One region of the Syntrophothermus sp. genome, then DNA from elsewhere that is predicted to be linked to it. Evidence: riboswitches for the same ligand, from Rfam matches in the RefSeq annotation. Region 1 holds a riboswitch; the other holds the start of a gene.
The links. A riboswitch is a leader RNA that binds a small molecule or an ion and turns the genes downstream of it on or off. The one in region 1 is predicted to bind S-adenosylmethionine.
Positions count from the first base shown of each region.

Region 2: linked by a shared signal. The riboswitch ahead of HPY90_RS11095 (homocysteine S-methyltransferase family protein) and the one ahead of HPY90_RS00535 (methionine biosynthesis protein MetW) in region 1 are both predicted to bind S-adenosylmethionine.

Region 1 is NZ_JABUEX010000001.1:97,327-105,745, forward strand. Features, by position in the region: gene HPY90_RS00510 (hypothetical protein) at 1-1,072, shown strand, start outside; gene HPY90_RS00515 (Hsp70 family protein) at 1,076-2,806, shown strand; gene HPY90_RS00520 (rhomboid family intramembrane serine protease) at 3,054-3,695, opposite strand; gene HPY90_RS00525 (hypothetical protein) at 3,772-4,221, opposite strand; gene fdhD (formate dehydrogenase accessory sulfurtransferase FdhD) at 4,600-5,385, shown strand; SAM riboswitch class I at 5,826-5,923, shown strand; gene HPY90_RS00535 (methionine biosynthesis protein MetW) at 6,029-6,322, shown strand; gene HPY90_RS00540 (trans-sulfuration enzyme family protein) at 6,361-7,500, shown strand; gene HPY90_RS00545 (trans-sulfuration enzyme family protein) at 7,517-8,419, shown strand, end outside.
Region 2 is NZ_JABUEX010000037.1:17,293-25,711, reverse strand. Features, by position in the region: gene HPY90_RS11105 (amylo-alpha-1,6-glucosidase) at 1-1,187, shown strand, start outside; gene HPY90_RS11100 (Sec-independent protein translocase subunit TatA/TatB) at 1,305-1,529, shown strand; SAM riboswitch class I at 1,624-1,732, shown strand; gene HPY90_RS11095 (homocysteine S-methyltransferase family protein) at 1,785-4,343, shown strand; gene HPY90_RS11090 (homocysteine biosynthesis protein) at 4,357-5,580, shown strand; gene HPY90_RS11085 (NIL domain-containing protein) at 5,595-6,014, shown strand; gene HPY90_RS11080 (UPF0280 family protein) at 6,105-6,875, shown strand; gene nadE (NAD(+) synthase) at 6,907-7,629, shown strand; gene HPY90_RS11070 (YebC/PmpR family DNA-binding transcriptional regulator) at 7,670-8,419, shown strand, end outside.

The DNA.
Region 1 (8,419 bases):
TTGTTGGTGGGTGGAAGGGTGGACGGCTGAACCCGGTGCCAGGATTCGAGACGAAGTGGGGCGTTGGCTGGGGCAAGCCGAAACGTTTATACAAATGCTCGAGGATGTGGCCGCACCTCCTAGGGAGTCGAGGCTCGGTGATTCCTGGCCCGGCTTGCTTGAAAAGGCTCTAGCGCTGGGTCGGGCCTTAGAGTTCTCTTCGTCCCTACGAAACCTGATACGGGAGACAATAGGCGCCTGGCTGGAATTTGAAGCGGAGAGATTGGGCTTCTACCAGCGGCAGGTTTCAAGCAACAAGATGGCCGAACACACGGCGAGGTTTGCAGAAGAAGCGAGACACCGTTTGGGACAGTGGGTAAAGATTTTTCGGTGCCTTCTTCGGTTTAGCCGCGAAGGCCTCGAACCGGAGATGTTAAGCGAATTCAGGTGGATGAGATCACTTGCAGGAGATTATGCCGGATCGATAGCCCGTTTATTGCGAGAGTTTCAGAGGGAACTGGAGGCGCTGGCCGACAAGCTGCAGCGCTACCCGGACCTCAGTCCCTTGGAGTTGGAGAAGCTTTTCGAGGAAACTGTTTATCGATATGAACAGGAATTGCGCGAACGCTGGTCCAGGGCGAATCTTCCCCGGCCGAGCCGATTCGGGTACCGGGTCGAGTATACCTTAGAATACCTGGAGCTGATTGATGTCAAGCTCCGCTATCACCGGGAACGGCTGCAGATGTATCTGGAAGCACAGGGGCGTTACCGTGAGGTCGCGGAGGGTCTGCGCAGGTGCCGCCAGCTGTTTTCCGGGTTTGGGGAGGATGTAGATAACCTGTTGTCTCCACGCACTCTGAAACGGGCATGGAAGGACCTGCCGGTAGAGGTCAGGCGCTATCCCATCAAAGTGGGAGAAAAACTGCCCCCGGAGTGCCTGCCGGTTTTGGACAAAGGATATGTGGAACGCAAACCGGTTTCCGAAAAGGAGCATCTCGTGGTTCTAGAAGAAAAGGGAGACGTGTTTTGGATACAGGTTGATGGGATTGAGCGCTGGGAGGTACCTTATCTGGTGGTGGGTATGAAAAGGTAGGTAATGCCGGTGAACCTGGGAATAGACTTCGGTACAAGCTACACCAAACTGGGTTATGTCGATGAAGACGGCCATTTCGTCAACCTGCTCGGGCCTGGGGGGATGCTACCTTCGGTGGTTGCATTGGCACCAGAGGGAGGCAGGTTGTGCTTCGGTTCGGATAGCTTGTCTTTACCGAAAGAGGAAGCGGAAATCGTCCGGTTCTTCAAGATCGAGCTGAAGCGGAACCTGAATTTCAGGGTGGGAGACTTTGGCTTGAGTGAGATATTGAGGTCGTACTTTTCCTATCTCCGTGACCAGTATGTTTCCGGAAGTCTGCCGCACCCGTTGCAGGCGGTTACGGTCGGTGTTCCCAATTACTTCGGTCTAAAAGCCCGGCGGATGTTGTTAGAGGCGGTAAGAAGCGTTTTCCCCGGGGTCCGGGTGAGGCTGGCCTTGGAACCGGTAGCTGCTTTGGTCGGGTTGTTGGCCGAAGGGGGACCGGATGAGGCCCGGTTGTGGCAGGGCAACATTCTAATCCTTGACCTCGGCGGAGGGACGGCCGACGCCAGCTTCGTTCACGTGAGGCCAGACCGCAAGGTGAGAGTAGTATTAGAAGCCCAGCTGCACGCCGGCAGCGATGCTTTCAGCGGGGCGGAAATTGACAAGGCGGTTCTTCGCCAAACTCTTTTCCCTTGCTTCGAGGCGAATACCGGAATAACGATTCCGCCGAGGTTCAAGAAGGAAAAAGGTTTGAACCGGGAGGAGCTGTACGAATACTCGAGAATGTTGAAATGGGCAGAGGAAGTCAAACTCAGGATGCAAGGGCAGGAGGATATAGTTATCGATATACCGTCTTTTTACCGGGGACGGAGCCTATCAGCGGTTTTTGAAAAAAGGAATTTGTCTTTGGTTTTCGAACGCACTTTATCAAGATTGGAAGATTTCATAAACAACGTGGTGGGGCCTAGTGCCGAGCGCTTGGGGCTGTTCGGGGCCGGGAAATGGGATATCGACATCGTGGTGTTAACAGGTGGAGTTTCTAAGATGCAAGGGGTGGAAGAGGTCGTGTCTCGAATAGGATCGCGGGTGTATCGTCCTTACTCGCCCGAATTCAGCGTAATCCAAGGTTTGTGCCGGTGGCCGGGAGGAGAGTCTGCTTTAAACCTGGAAGTCAAGACCTTGCTTCCCTTTCGTTTCTATATTGAAAAGAAAGGGACAGAACCGGAATTGGACACTATCCCCTTCGACACCGCTAATCTGGAGTTGGATTCCGGCGGGGTCTACTGCTTGTGTTCCGTTTTGCCAACTTCTCCCTACAACCTGTCCGAGGATAACGGCAGGGTTAAGATCCGTATTTACCAAGGGGGAGAAGCCCAGGAACCGCAAGAGATTAGAACTGACCCCGAAGGCTTGGTACTAGAGGAGTCACGCCCGGTGCAGGGGGATGAACCGCTTGAGGTCTGGTTAGACCTGGCGGAATCTTGTTTGAGGGTGGCCGAAGAACCGGAGCTTGAGGTCGAGGGTGCAATCGCGGGAGATGTCCCCTGCCTGTGGGAAGCGGGGTTGGACAGGCAACATGAGGTTTTGGCCCGGGTCCGCAGGTTACAGCTGTGCCGGCCAGAGGTAAGCGGGTATTATGCCGCAGTGCTGGAGGGACTTAAACGCGGCCGCCCGTTCCAGAACTTCGACGAAGCCGTCAAAGCTAAGCTGCTTCTTTTTTTAGACATGCTTTCGCAGTCAAACCATAGGTAAAGCCACAGATGGACACAGACCCGGCACTCAACCCACCTAGCTTTCAACATGACATCCTGTCACAACAACGCTATACAACTAATCAAGGCTTGAGCTGAGTGCCGGGCTGATGTACATTGAAGTTAAAATATGTGTCAGCCAGACAAAACAAATTGACAGGAAGAGATGTCTCACGATACACAACTAACATCAGATAAAACTTATGCCATCAGTGTAAATCAGTGTTAAATCTGTGTGTATCTGTGGTTCAGTTTTCGACGGGTTCGAGAAAGAGCCGGTGCAAAATCATGCCGGCGCCAAAACCCCCGACGTGTGCCCAGAAAGCGATCTGGGCGGCTCCTTCCGGGGCAAACAGGGCAACGGTGCCGGAAGCCAGCTGGGTAAAAGCCCAGAACCCGAGGTAGACCACGGCCGGTATCTCTACCAGGTAGAAAAAGAAAAATACCGGGATCAATGTAAGGACGCGAGCCTTAGGAAACATAAGGAAATAAGCGCCCATGACTCCGGCCAGGGCACCGGAAGCGCCTACTGTAGGAACCGTGGAATGAGGGTAGATGTAGCAGTGGGTGGCTCCGGCAATGACCCCGCAGGCCAGGTAAAACAAGATAAAACGGACCGGGCCCATCTTATCTTCTACATTGTTGCCGAACAGGAACAAGGCCCACATGTTGCCGATGATGTGCATCCAGCTTCCATGGAGAAAAGTGCAGGTGATGAAAGAGGAAAGCGAATGATTAGCCGGGACCAAACCATAGGTGTAAAAAAGCTTTTGCAGTTCTTCTGAGGGTAAAGACAGTTCATAGAAAAAAACCAAAAAGTTGAGGGCGATGATAAGCCACATGCTGAAAGGGAATTTTTCCCCAGGCACGTTGTCACGCAGAGGTATCATGGTGTGGGCCTGCCTTTCGCGATTTTAATTACTTAATTATGCCTATGTAGTCAATTCAACCGGGTTGCGGGGCTAATCAAACCGTGCCTTGAGGATAAACATTGACCAAGTTGGTTCCGGGAACACGGTTGTAGACCACCAGTTCATCCAGAATCGAAAAAACGGTTTCTACATACTCTTCATACTTTTCATCGGAGGAATCCACATTCAGAGCGACTTCGAACACGTACACCGGTATCTCCAGCCAGTTCATGTACTTGAGTTCGTCAAGCCCTTCTTGCTCCAGAAACCTCAGCTCTTCTACCGGAACCGAAAACGGGCCGTTGCCTTCTTTTTCCCGGGTCATGTGTCTCTTCAGCTTATCCAGAAACGTGTTCAGCAAGCGTTCCTTTTCTTCATCTACTAGATACTGGTAAAGAACATCGTGTATCTCTTTCACGAGCACGAGCGAGGTAATGGTGGGCAAAGCGAGGTGGTTCTCTTGCCGTACGAGCTTGAGTGTGAACAGGTTATCTTTGGTTAACACTCAAAATCAACTCCTTTTGCTTTTTCAATGATAGTATCGGTGAAACCCTTCTCAATTATAGCAGATGAGTTCCGCCGAATAGATACCTATTGGCAGGGCTAAGCGCAAAAGTGGCAATACAAAACGAGAAACGTCCCAACTTTGCGGGCTAACAAGTCTATACCGTACAGGACTTTGGTAGACAGGGCAAATGACCGTCAGATACAGGAGGAGAAGCAGGCGGACATTTTTGCTCTTACAACTGAGAATATCATGGATTTCATAACAATCATAACAAGAAGAAGATTATGATTGACATTTAGAACATATAACCTATAATACATATCAGCTTAATAGGACATAGCTCCAATACTTGAGGTTGATTGGAGGTCAAGAGTAATGGCCGAAGTATTCGATAGTCGCAGGATCCTGGTGTATTCTGATCATCAAGTTGTTGAAACCGAAGATCCAGTTGTGAATGAGGTTCCGCTCACCATAATGCTGAATGACTCTGAATTGGCAACGCTATTATGCTCTCCGTATGCTTTGGAAGAATTGGTGGTAGGATTCCTTCTCAGTGAAGGCCTTGTAAATGGACCTGACGAGGTATTTAGCCTGCAGTTTCGCATGGAACAGGGCGTAGCTTGGGTCGATACCGTAAATCCGGTATCAGGGGTTGACAGCTTTCTTCGCAGGAATTTCGCCAGTTGCTGTGGCAAGGGGCGGCCGGCTCTTTATTTTGTCAATGATCGGGATCAGCTCAAGACTGTAGAGACTGATGCTTGTTTTAAGGCCCAACACCTCCTTAATCTGATGGCTGAACTCGATCGGCAATCGGAGAATTTTCACCTCACGGGAGGCGTACATGGTGCGGCGTTAGCTGACAACAATGGCATTGTGGTGAGATATGAGGATATTGGCCGACATAATGCTCTTGACCGGATACTGGGCTACGTTTACCTCCATAGTATTTATCCCACGGACAAGATAGTACTGCTTAGTGGACGCATTGCTTCAGAAATGCTGATTAAAACTGTTCGTATGCGAGTACCTGTAGTCGTATCGCGTTCTGCGCCTACCGGACTAGCTGTTGATCTAGCAGAGGAACTAGGCGTCACGATAGTTGGTTTTGCACGGGGGGAGCGCATGTCTATCTACAGCCATCCTGAACGTATAGATTTCTGAACCTGACGGAATCATTTCGTATAATCGCAAAAACGCGAGAAGTAAACGGAATTGAAGAGTATGATTTGGCCGCAGATATTCGCTGGCGCTTTAAGGTACGGAAGATGATAAAATGCGGATAAAACCCGTATTGAAAGGAATCTCACGGAATACTGTTGTGAAGGACTTAACACGAACATTCTTAATTCAAGCCAGCGGCAACCCCTACTAAACTTTGTACGCTCCAAAACTAGGAAGGTATTGACGATAAGAAGACGTTGGATTATTATATCTATAATTCCTATAATTTTAATAAAGTATAGTCTTACAGTCATCCTTTGGAAAGAGGAGTGAGCTTAAGAAAGTAACGGCAGAAGACAAAAAACGTGTTGACACTACAGGAATGGGGACTATTCTATTTCTAATTCCTATCATTTTGATAGAAATAGTAACATAAAGGATTCTCATCCAGAGTGGCGGAGGGACTGGCCCGATGAAGCCCGGCAACCGGCGAAACGCACGGTGCTAACTCCTGCGGAGTAATTCCGAAAGATGAGGTTACTGATACCTCTTCGCTCGGAAGAGGTTTTTTTAGTATGGAGAAGAGCAGAGGTGAATTGGTGAGTGAGTGATGTTTTAAGCGTAGTTACCGATACTGGAGGAGATGCTCCGGGTGGGAGGTGCGGGGGTGATCAGCTTCCCTAATTTTGGACACTGGAGGGTCATTTCTTCACTGTCTTCCGCGGGCAGGGTGCCGGTAACAGCGGAACTTCCCTACCAATGGTACGATACCCCGAACATTCATCTTTTCACCGCCCGAGATTTTTACGATTGGACCCGTGCGAACAGTGTGCGGGTGGAGCAGGGAGTGTCGCTGGTAGATGTCGAGGTTGTGCCCTTTGACGAAGAGGACTCCGGCCGCGCGAAAGAGGTCCTGTTTATGGTATCTCATTCATGATCAATCATAAGAAACATGATTCATAAGGGGTGAAGTAGATGAAACTGGCAACTCAATTGGTTCAGGTGGGAGTCGGCCGGGATAGGGGGACCGGTGCAATAAGCATGCCGATTTACCAAACCGCAACGTTCCGCCATCCGGGCCTGGGTCAGAGTACAGGTTATGACTACAGCCGTTCGGGAAACCCGACCCGGCAGGCGTTGGAAGAGAGTATGTGCAGCCTGGAGGGAGGCAAGCGCGGGCTGGCTTTTGCCTCCGGGATGGCTGCCATCGCTGCCGTCATGCAGTTGTTCCGGCCGGGGGATCATCTTTTAGTTTGCGATGATATCTATGGCGGAACCTACCGCCTCTTTGCCACCCTGGGCGCTGCAAACGGCCTCAAATTTTCTTTTACTGACCTCACGGATTTGGACGCCCTGACTGGTAATATTACCCCTACGACCAGGGCTATTTTTGTAGAAACCCCTACTAACCCTTTCATGAAGATAATTGACCTGGAGGCAATCATAGGTATTGCCAAACGGTACGGAATCCTGGTTATTGTCGACAATACGTTTTTCACCTCTTACTTGCAGCGTCCCCTGGAGATGGGCGCTGACCTGGTCGTTTACAGTGCAACCAAATACATTGGCGGCCATAATGACGTAGTAGCTGGCCTGGTGGTCTGTAGAAGTGAGGAACTGGGCGAAAAACTGGCCTTCATCCAGAATGTGGCCGGGGCGGTTCCGGGCCCGCTGGATTGCTGGCTGCTCCTGCGGGGGTTAAAAACCCTGGCGGCCCGGTTGGAATGGGCGCAGGCTTCGGCACTTCACCTGGCCCGGTTCCTGGACCAGCATCCGGGGGTGAAAAAAGTCTATTTTCCTGGTTTACCCGGCCACCCGGGACATGAACTCTGCAAGAAGCAGGCCCGGGGATTCGGGGCCATGCTTTCTTTTGAAGTAAAATCAAAAGAGATGGTTCCCCAGGTGCTGGAGAAACTGAAAATCATCTCTTTTGCGGAGAGCCTGGGGGGAGTGGAATCCCTGATCACCTACCCCGAAACCCAGACCCATGCGGATGTCCCGGAGGAGGCGCGGAGGCGTCTGGGAATAAACGAGTGTCTGCTGAGGCTTTCGGTGGGGCTCGAGGATGCCTGCGATTTGGAGGCCGACCTGAGCCAGGCCCTGCGACCATGGTAGAGAAGGGGGAGTAGAATTGGGGAAGGGAACCAAGCTTATTCATTCCGGTCATGAAGTTGACGAAGCTACCGGGGCGGTCAGCGCCCCTATTTATCAGAGCGTAATCTTTGCCCAACCTGACGTAGATACCGTTGGTAAGTGGGAATACACCAGAGCGGGGAATCCCACCCGCGCTGTTCTGGAAGAGACCATTGCTGAACTGGAAGGAGGGAAGTACGGGTTCGCCTTCGGTTCCGGAATGGCGGCCATTGCCGCCGCCTTCTTCATATTCTCTGCCGGCGACCACATACTCGTGGCCCGGGATATCTATGGGGGAACCTTCCGTCTCGTTCACCGGCTCTTGCCGCGTTTCGGGTTCAAGGTGGAATTCGTCGACACTTCTGATATAAACAACATCAAGAACGCCATCAGGCCGGAGACCCGGGCTTTGTTTCTGGAGACACCTTCCAACCCCCTGATGAAAATTACTGATCTCCGCGCGGCTGCGAACCTGGCCCGGGAACACAATATTGTCACCATTGCCGATAACACATTGATGACTCCTTACCTGCAGCGGCCACTCGAATTGGGTATCGACATTGTGGTGCACAGCGCCACGAAGTACCTGGGAGGGCACAGCGATTGCCTGGCTGGTCTGGTGGTAACCGGGAAGGAGCGCTTGGCGAAGGAAATCCGCTTTATTCAGAATTCTATCGGGGCTGTCCTGGCGCCTCATGACTGCTGGTTGATCCTGCGAGGAATCAAAACGCTGAAGGTGCGGATGGAGCAGCAGCAGAGATCGGCGGCTCTCTTGGCCGAGTGGCTTTCCGGTCAACCGGAAGTAGTGGAAGTCTTCTACCCTGGCTTACCCGGACACCCGGGGAGGGAGCTTCATTTTTCTCAAGCTGAAGGAGCGGGCGGAGTCCTGTCTTTCCGGCTG
Region 2 (8,419 bases), on a different contig from region 1:
CCGATAATCATATAAAGGTGCTGACTTTGGCTGCGGATGATTTCATTGTGGAACGCAGGAACACGGGTAAGAAGACCATAATTGCGGGTTATCCCTGGTTTACGGATTGGGGACGGGACGCGATGATCGCCCTGCCAGGGCTGACCTTGGTGACGGGGCGTTACCGAGATGCACGAGAGATAATTAAGGGCTTTGTGGACTGGGTTCAGGAAGGCTTAGTACCCAATTGCTTCTCCGATGATTCTGGATGTCCTCATTACAACACGGTTGATGCTTCTTTGTGGCTATTTTGGGCTGTGCACAAGTACCTTGAATATACGGGGGACTGGGATTTTGTGAACGAAGTGTACCCTTGTCTTTGTACTATAGTTGATGACTACTGCCGGGGAACAAGGTACGGCATCAAGGTAGATAAAGACGGGCTAGTCACCCAGGGAGAGGAAGGGATGGCCCTGACTTGGATGGATGCCCGAATTGCAGGGCAACCGGTAACCCCGCGAAGGGGGAAAGCCGTGGAGATAAACTCGTTGTGGCATTTTGCTGCACGGTTTTTGGCTTACTTGACATGTCGGTTTGGAAGGCCGAGATCGGGTAAAGAGTTTACAAAACTGGCTGACCTGGTCAGGAGCTCTTTCGTCAGGGAGTTCTGGTTTGAGCCAGGCGGTTATCTCTATGATGTCGTGGGAGAAGTTGACAAAGACGCCACGTTAAGGTGCAATCAGGTAATCGCGGTTAGCCTGCCAACCCGTCTGTTGAACTCGGAACAGGAAAAGAGTGTAATAAGAAAAGTATGGCGCGAGCTTTACACCCCTTTCGGTCTGAGGACTCTGTGTCCTCTCTCCGAGGGGTACAAAGGCACCTATGGTGGAAGCGAGCACGAGCGCGACCGTGCTTATCACCAGGGAACCGTTTGGGTGTGGCCGTGGGGACATTTCGTCACGGCGGTGAGCAGGATTTACGCTGACTACAGCGGGCGCCTGACGTTGATAAAGAAAATGGTAAAACCCCTTTTGATCCATCTTGAGGACGGATGCGTTGGTAACGTTTCTGAGATTTTTGACGGCGATTTTCCGCATTCTCCCAGGGGTTGCTTTGCCCAGGCCTGGTCAGTAGGAGAGGTGCTCCGGGTTTATGCGGAAGAGGTTATGGGGGTCAAAGGAAGGCATAAGATCGATATCCAGGACTAAAAGAAATTAAGAATTGCACCGCTTATAAAAAAAGAGTAGAATGGCATATGAAAGCTAGGACAGGACGCGGGCATCACGCGGAACTGCCCGCTGCCGATAAAGGAGGTGGATCTAACGGTGTTTGGCTTGATCGGGAATGTCGGGCCGTGGGAATTGATACTGATACTGACTATAGCTCTAATCATTTTTGGACCGGGGAAATTACCTGAGGCCGGTAAAGCCATCGGCCGGGCTATGAATGAGTTCAAGAAGGCATCTACAGGAATACAAAACGAAATACGAGAAGCGGTTTCCCTGGATGAAAAGGACAGCAAGGACAACAGCAGTGCAAGTTCTACGTAGACGGTGCTCTATGTCGTGGCCGTTGCGGCTCGGGATGGTAACCATGGTCCTAAAGAAGATTTTTCTTTAGTGTTAAGTTGAATAAGGCATCCAACTCTTATCGAGAGAGGTGGAGGGACGGGCCCTATGAAACCCGGCAACCGCCTTGGTTATCCGAGGTATGGTGCCAATTCCTGCAGGATGTGATTCCTGGGAGATAAGAGGAGGCAGACCAATCGCGAGTTCATATGCCTCTTCCTGGGAAGAGGCTTTTTTATGTTTTGGGTAAAAGGAGTGAAGCACTTGAACAAAGACCTGGCATCTTTGTTAAGAGAAAGGATAATCATTCTCGACGGGGCCATGGGCACCATGCTTCAAGAGAAAGGGCTGCGCCCAGGGGATTGCCCGGAGTTGTTTGGGCTGGAACACCCGGAAGTACTGGAAGAAATACATGGCCAATATATAGAAGCAGGTGCTGATATAATCCAGACTAATACATTCGGAGCTAACCGTTTCAAGCTGGCTGAATACGGCTTGCAAGACCGCGTGGTCGAAATAAACAAGGCTGCGGTCAAGGCTGCCAAGAAAGTGGCAGGCAGCGGGGCCTTGGTGGCTATCGATATCGGCCCTACCGGTCGTTTGTTGCAGCCAGCCGGGAATACTACATTTGACCAGCTTTACGAGGCTTTTCGCGAGCAGGTGGTAGCTGGGGCCGAAGCCGGGGCTGACCTGGTTTCGATTGAAACCATGACTGATATAGGTGAACTCCGGGCCGCCGTGATTGCGGCCCGTGAGAATACTGACCTGCCGATATTGGCCCATTTGACGTTCGAGCCCAACGGGCGGACCATGATGGGAACTTCTCCGGCCGGGGCTGCACTGGTGCTGGAAGCTTTGGGAGTAACGGCTATCGGCGCTAATTGCTCGGGGGGGCCCAAAGAATTGCTCCCGGTTATCGAAGAGATGGCTCGGGTTACCGGAATTTTTCTGTCAGTGGAGCCGAATGCTGGTCTTCCTAAGCTAGAAAACGGGCGCACTATTTTCCCGGAGACTCCAGAGAGTATGGCTGTTTATGCCCTGAGCTTGCGGGAAGCTGGAGCTAACTTGATCGGCGGGTGTTGCGGGACTACTCCTGCCCATATCAGGGCTATGGCTGAAATCTTGCGGGGCCTTCCCCCGGTAACCAGAAGGCCTAAACGGGTTCGTGCTCTGGCCTCGCGCAGCCGGTACGTAGTATTGTCTGAGGATAGTCCGCTTCATTTTATTGGGGAACGGATTAACCCTACTGCTCGCAAGAAACTGGGTCAGGACATTGCCCAGGGCAGCATGGCCATGGTGGCCGAAGAAGCCCGGAAGCAGGTGGAAGCCGGGGCGCCATTGATAGACGTAAATGTTGGGGTCCCAGGTATCGATGAACCGTCGGCTATGGAAAAGGCGGTAATTGCGGTGCAAAGCGCGGTGGACGTGCCGATATCAATAGATTCAGCCAATTCGGCGGCGGTAGAGGCTGCCTTAAAGGCCTTTGTGGGCCGTCCTCTAATCAATTCAACTACGGGCGAACAAAAGGTTTTGGAGCGTATATTGCCTTTGGCTAAAAAGTACGGGGCAGCGGTACTGGGATTATGTTTGGACGAGAAGGGGATCCCGTCAACAGCCGGGGAGAGGTTCGAGATAGCGGTTCGCATATTAGAGCAGGCCCGGTTATACGGTTTGCGCGAAGAGGATATTTATATCGATTGCCTGGTCAAGACCGCCGGGGCAGAACAAGCCCAGGTCATGGAAACCATCAAGTGCGTGCGGATGGTTCGTGAGAGACTAGGACTGGCTACGGTTTTGGGCATCAGTAATGTTTCCCATGGACTGCCGGCTAGAGAAATCCTTAACTCGACCTATTTGGCTATGGCGTTGGGTAGCGGTTTAGATCTCCCGATAATCAACCCGTTTGACCAGCGTATTCGGGAGGTCATTTTGGCGTCTGGGGTGCTCCTTAACCGGGATATTTCCGCCCGGAAGTTCGTAGGTGAGTTCAAAGATAGAACATCTTTGCCCTCAGAGGCTGTTCGACCTGGATCGTGGGTATGTGAGAAGTGCAACATTCCCTTGCTTGTAGCTGGCAAGCCTCCGGGAGGAGTTGACGATGCTAGCCGACTTCCTGTTGTAGCCGGGGAAGAAAAGGTTAAACAGGAAGAGGGTTCCAAGGGGGCCGATATAGCTGCTAGGATAGAGGAAGCGGTGGTTAAAGGGGAGGAACACCTAATAGTTGGACTGGTGAAAGAAGCTTTGGCAGCTGGAATCGCTGCTTTGGAGGTAGTCAACAAGTCTTTGATACCGGGAATAGAGAAAGTAGGTGAGCTTTACGAAAAGCAGGAGTACTTTTTACCTCAGCTAATGCTTTCGGCCGAAACAATGAAGAAAGGTTTTGCGACAGTCAGGCCATTTTTGACACAACAGGCCCAGCAACAATTCGGTACAATTATCATGGCAACCGTCGAGGGAGACATCCATGACATAGGTAAGAACATCGTGAGCCTGATGCTGGAGAATTACGGGTTCAAGGTGATAGACCTTGGCAAGAACGTTCCGGCCCAGCGCATCGTGGAGGAAGCAGTCAGGAGCCGGGCTGACATCGTTGGCCTGAGTGCCTTGATGACGACCACTATGCCTCGCATGGGAGAGGTTATCGAGAAATTGCGCGAGAAGGGACTCGGCTGCAGGGTCATGGTTGGCGGAGCGGTACTGACTCAGGAGTATGCTGAGCGGATTGGGGCTGATGCCTATGCCCGTGATGCGCGCGAAGCAGTTATAAAAGCCAGAAAACTTTGCAACCTGGACTAAAGGGGAGGATTGTATGGCGGTGAAAAAGACTTACGAAGAAATCAATGAGAAGATTCGCCGGGGAAAAGCGGTGGTAGTAACGGCGGAAGAGATGATCGGTATAGTTGAAGAGAAAGGATACACCAAGGCCGCGGAAGAAGTGGATGTAGTTACTACCGGGACGTTTGGTCCTATGTGTTCGTCGGGGGCTTTTCTTAACTTCGGTCATTCGAATCCCCGCATAAGGATGAAACGGGTTTGGCTTAACGGGGTAGAAGCATATTCTGGGATTGCTGCGGTTGACGCTTACATCGGTGCAACCCAGCTTCCAGAAAACGATCCGGAAAACAAAGTATACCCGGGCAAATTCGTGTACGGGGGAGGTCACGTCATCCATGACCTCGTGGCTAGGAAAATGATAAGACTAGAAGCCGTAAGTTATGGAACCGACTGTTATCCGCGCAAGAAAATTGAAACGATGATAACCCTAGATGATCTAAACGAAGCGTATCTGTATAATCCGAGAAACGCTTACCAGAATTACAACTGTGCGGTAAACTTAGGTAATCGCACTATTTATACTTATATGGGTATACTCAAGCCCAATCTGGGAAATGCAAGTTACTCTAGTGCCGGGCAATTAAGCCCCCTGTTGAACGATCCCTATTACCGAACCATAGGCATTGGAACCCGGATTTTCCTAGGGGGAGGGATAGGCTATGTGGCTTGGTACGGAACCCAACACCATCCCAATGTTCCCAGAGCTGAAAACGGCGTTCCTTTAGGAGGAGCAGGTACTTTGGCCGTGATCGGCGATCTTAAACAGATGAGCCCGGAGTGGCTGGTTGGAGCCAGTTTCATAGGGTACGGAGCCAGCATGTACGTAGGTCTAGGTATACCTATCCCCATTTTAGACGAAGAAATGGTTCGGTACACGGCAGTGAAGGATGAGGAGATTTTGTGTCCCGTGGTGGATTACAGCGAAGGTTACCCCTACTGCAAGCCCATTGATCTCGGCTATGTAAACTATAGGGATCTGAAGAGCGGGAAGGTTACCATTAGGGGTAAAGAGGTTCCAACCACTCCTATGTCCAGCTATCCCAGAGCGCGGAAGATCGCTGAAATACTCAAAGAATGGATAAAGAGCGGAAGGTTCGAACTGACACAACCTGTCGCACCGTTACCTTCGGCCGATGCCGACATCGTTTTTCATTCACTGCCTGAGCGCAATGTAAACGGGTACAATGGGTTAAGATAAAAGGGGGAAGAAAAGTGATAAAGAACAGGGTGGTTTGCTTTTTCTCCGCCTCTCAATCGGAACAACCGATCATTTATAGATTAGTCAAGGATTATGACCTCGTGATAAACATCTTAAAAGCGGATATCAATCCACAGAAAGAAGGATACCTAGTAGTCGAACTCGTCGGAACCAGAGAACAGTTTGAGCGAGGAGTTAATTATCTGAAGGACTTGGGGGTTAGGGTGGAGCCTCTAAGCCAAACCGTGGTTTGGCATGAAGAAATCTGCATCCAGTGTGGTGCTTGTGCTTCTTTCTGTCCAACCGGGGCTCTAGAGATTACCGACCGTGAAAAAATGGAGGTATCTTTCGACAACAGCCGCTGCGTGGTATGCGGTATGTGCTTAGATTGTTGCCCGACCCGGGCAGTGAAGCTGCACTTTGAAGTAGCATAGTCCTTTGGGTGACTGGTAGTTCAAAAATTGACACATCAGATATAATTAAAGCAACAAGGAAAGCAACAAGTCTAGGCAGGAGCGGGGGCAGTGGTACAAAACGATTACAGCCGGCGAAAGTACCGGATTTTTTACCAGGCCTCGGATCTCATTTACTTCCAAATAAAGCTGAAGGAGACCGATCTAGCGATAGGAGTAGATAGAGAAAGCTTTAATGATGGACTGGTAGAGCTCGCAGAAAGGACAGTTATTAAACTTCGAGGAGATCTGGAAAGCTATATTATCTTGTCACCAGAATTTAGGACGTCTTTTGCTCCGGTTCCGGCTTTGCCGGGAGCGCCTCCCGTAGCCATGAGCATGATAAGGGCTGCCGCTGTAGCTGGGGTTGGGCCTATGGCAGCCGTAGCAGGTGCTATTGCAGAAGCGGTAGGAAAAGAGCTGGAATCCAGGGTGCGGGAGGTTGTGGTCGAAAACGGTGGAGACATTTATTTGAGTGGCAAACACGACAGGATCATCGGGATTTTTGCCGGCGAGTCTCCTTTCAGCAACCGTATAGGTTTGAAGGTAGGGGGCGCAGAGATGCCGGTTGGTGTGTGTACCTCCTCCGCGACAGTGGGCCCATCGGTGAGCCTAGGGCGGGCTGACGCGGCGGTAATTAAAGCCAAAAGTGCGGCTTTAGCAGACGCGGTCGCTACCGGAGCCGGAAACCTAGTGCAGGGCGAGAGTGATTTGGTCAAGGCCCTGGAGTATGCTAAAGGGATTGACGGAGTACTGGGGGTAATTGTTATAAAGAAAGATAAGTTAGCTGCATGGGGAGAAATGGAGATAATTCCTCTGTCAAAGCAAGCTAACCGGAGATGAGGGAGAAGGAGGAGTTATTCTGGACAGTGAAATGGTGGTTGACCTACTGACGGAATGGCTTAAAACCAGAGTCCAAGAAGCAGGTGCCCAAGGGGTCGTATTCGGCCTTAGCGGGGGAATCGATTCGGCAGTAGTAGGAGCTCTATCCCGCCGTGCTTTCGGGGACGATGTACTCGGAATAATCATGCCTTGTCAAAGCAGTGTTCAGGACATGTTGGACGCGAAGCTGGTAGCGGACGAGTTGTCTATTCCCTGCATCATGGTGGAACTGGACGATGCTTACCAGTTACTTCTCGGGCAGTATGAGGCTTTTGTTAAGATAGGGAATGAAGAGAAGGCCCGTCAGGTTAAGGGTAACATTAAACCGCGTTTACGCATGATAACTCTCTATTATTTTGCCCAGGCTTTGGGATATTTGGTGGTAGGCACGAGTAACCGTGATGAGCTGGAAGTCGGGTACTTTACCAAGTATGGTGATGGGGGAGTAGACCTTATGCCCATCGGGGCTTTAGTTAAATCACAGGTGAGAGAACTGGCCAAGTTCTTGGGGGTTCCGGAATGTATCATTAATAAGGTTCCTTCGGCTGGCTTGTACGAGAATCAAACGGACGAAGCGGAGATGGGCATCCGCTATGAGGATTTGGACCGTTACCTTTTAACTGGTGAAGGTACGGATGAAATTGTACGGAAGATCAGGACCATGCAGAAGCTGTCCGAGCATAAGCGGAGATTGCCCCCGATTCCCGAACTGTAATCGGGGTTACAAACACAGTGCTAAGGGGAGGCTCTAGGGCATGTCAGGTCATTCTAAATGGGCGAACATTAAACACAAGAAGGCACGTTCGGATGAAAAAAAGGGAAAAGTGTTTACTAAGATAGCCAAGGAGATTATCATAGCTGCTCGAGACGGAGGAGGGGATCCTGATAATAACCCTCGTCTTAAAGCGTTGATTCAGAAAGCTAAGGGCGTTAACATGCCGAATGAAAACATACTCCGTGCCATCAAACGGGGAACAGGTGAAATAGAAGGCGGCAATATCGAAGAGGTGACTTATGAAGGATACGGACCGGGCGGAGTCGCTTTGATGCTGTCTATTGTGACTGACAACCGAAACCGGACAGCTGCCGACATCAGACACCTGTTTTCCAAACATGGGGGCAACCTGGGGGAAGCCGGGTGTGTTAGCTGGATGTTCAGGAAAAAAGGGCTTCTAACCTTGAATTCAGAGGACATAGGAATGGATGCAGATGAGTTTATGCTGATTGCCATTGAAGCAGGGGCCGAAGACGTGAGGGAAGACTCAGGAGTGCTAGAGGTTATTACTTCGCCTGAAGATTTTAGCACGGTGAAGGAGCAGTTGGAGAATTACGGAATAAGATTTGACAGCGCGCAAGTGGCTATGGTTCCGGAAACCATAGTGGATGTTAATGATTTGGAGACAGCGAAAAAGGTGCTGAAGCTGGTGGATATCCTTGAAGACCACGACGACGTGCAGGAGGTCTATGCCAACTTTTCAATTCCCGACGATATTATGGAGAAAGTA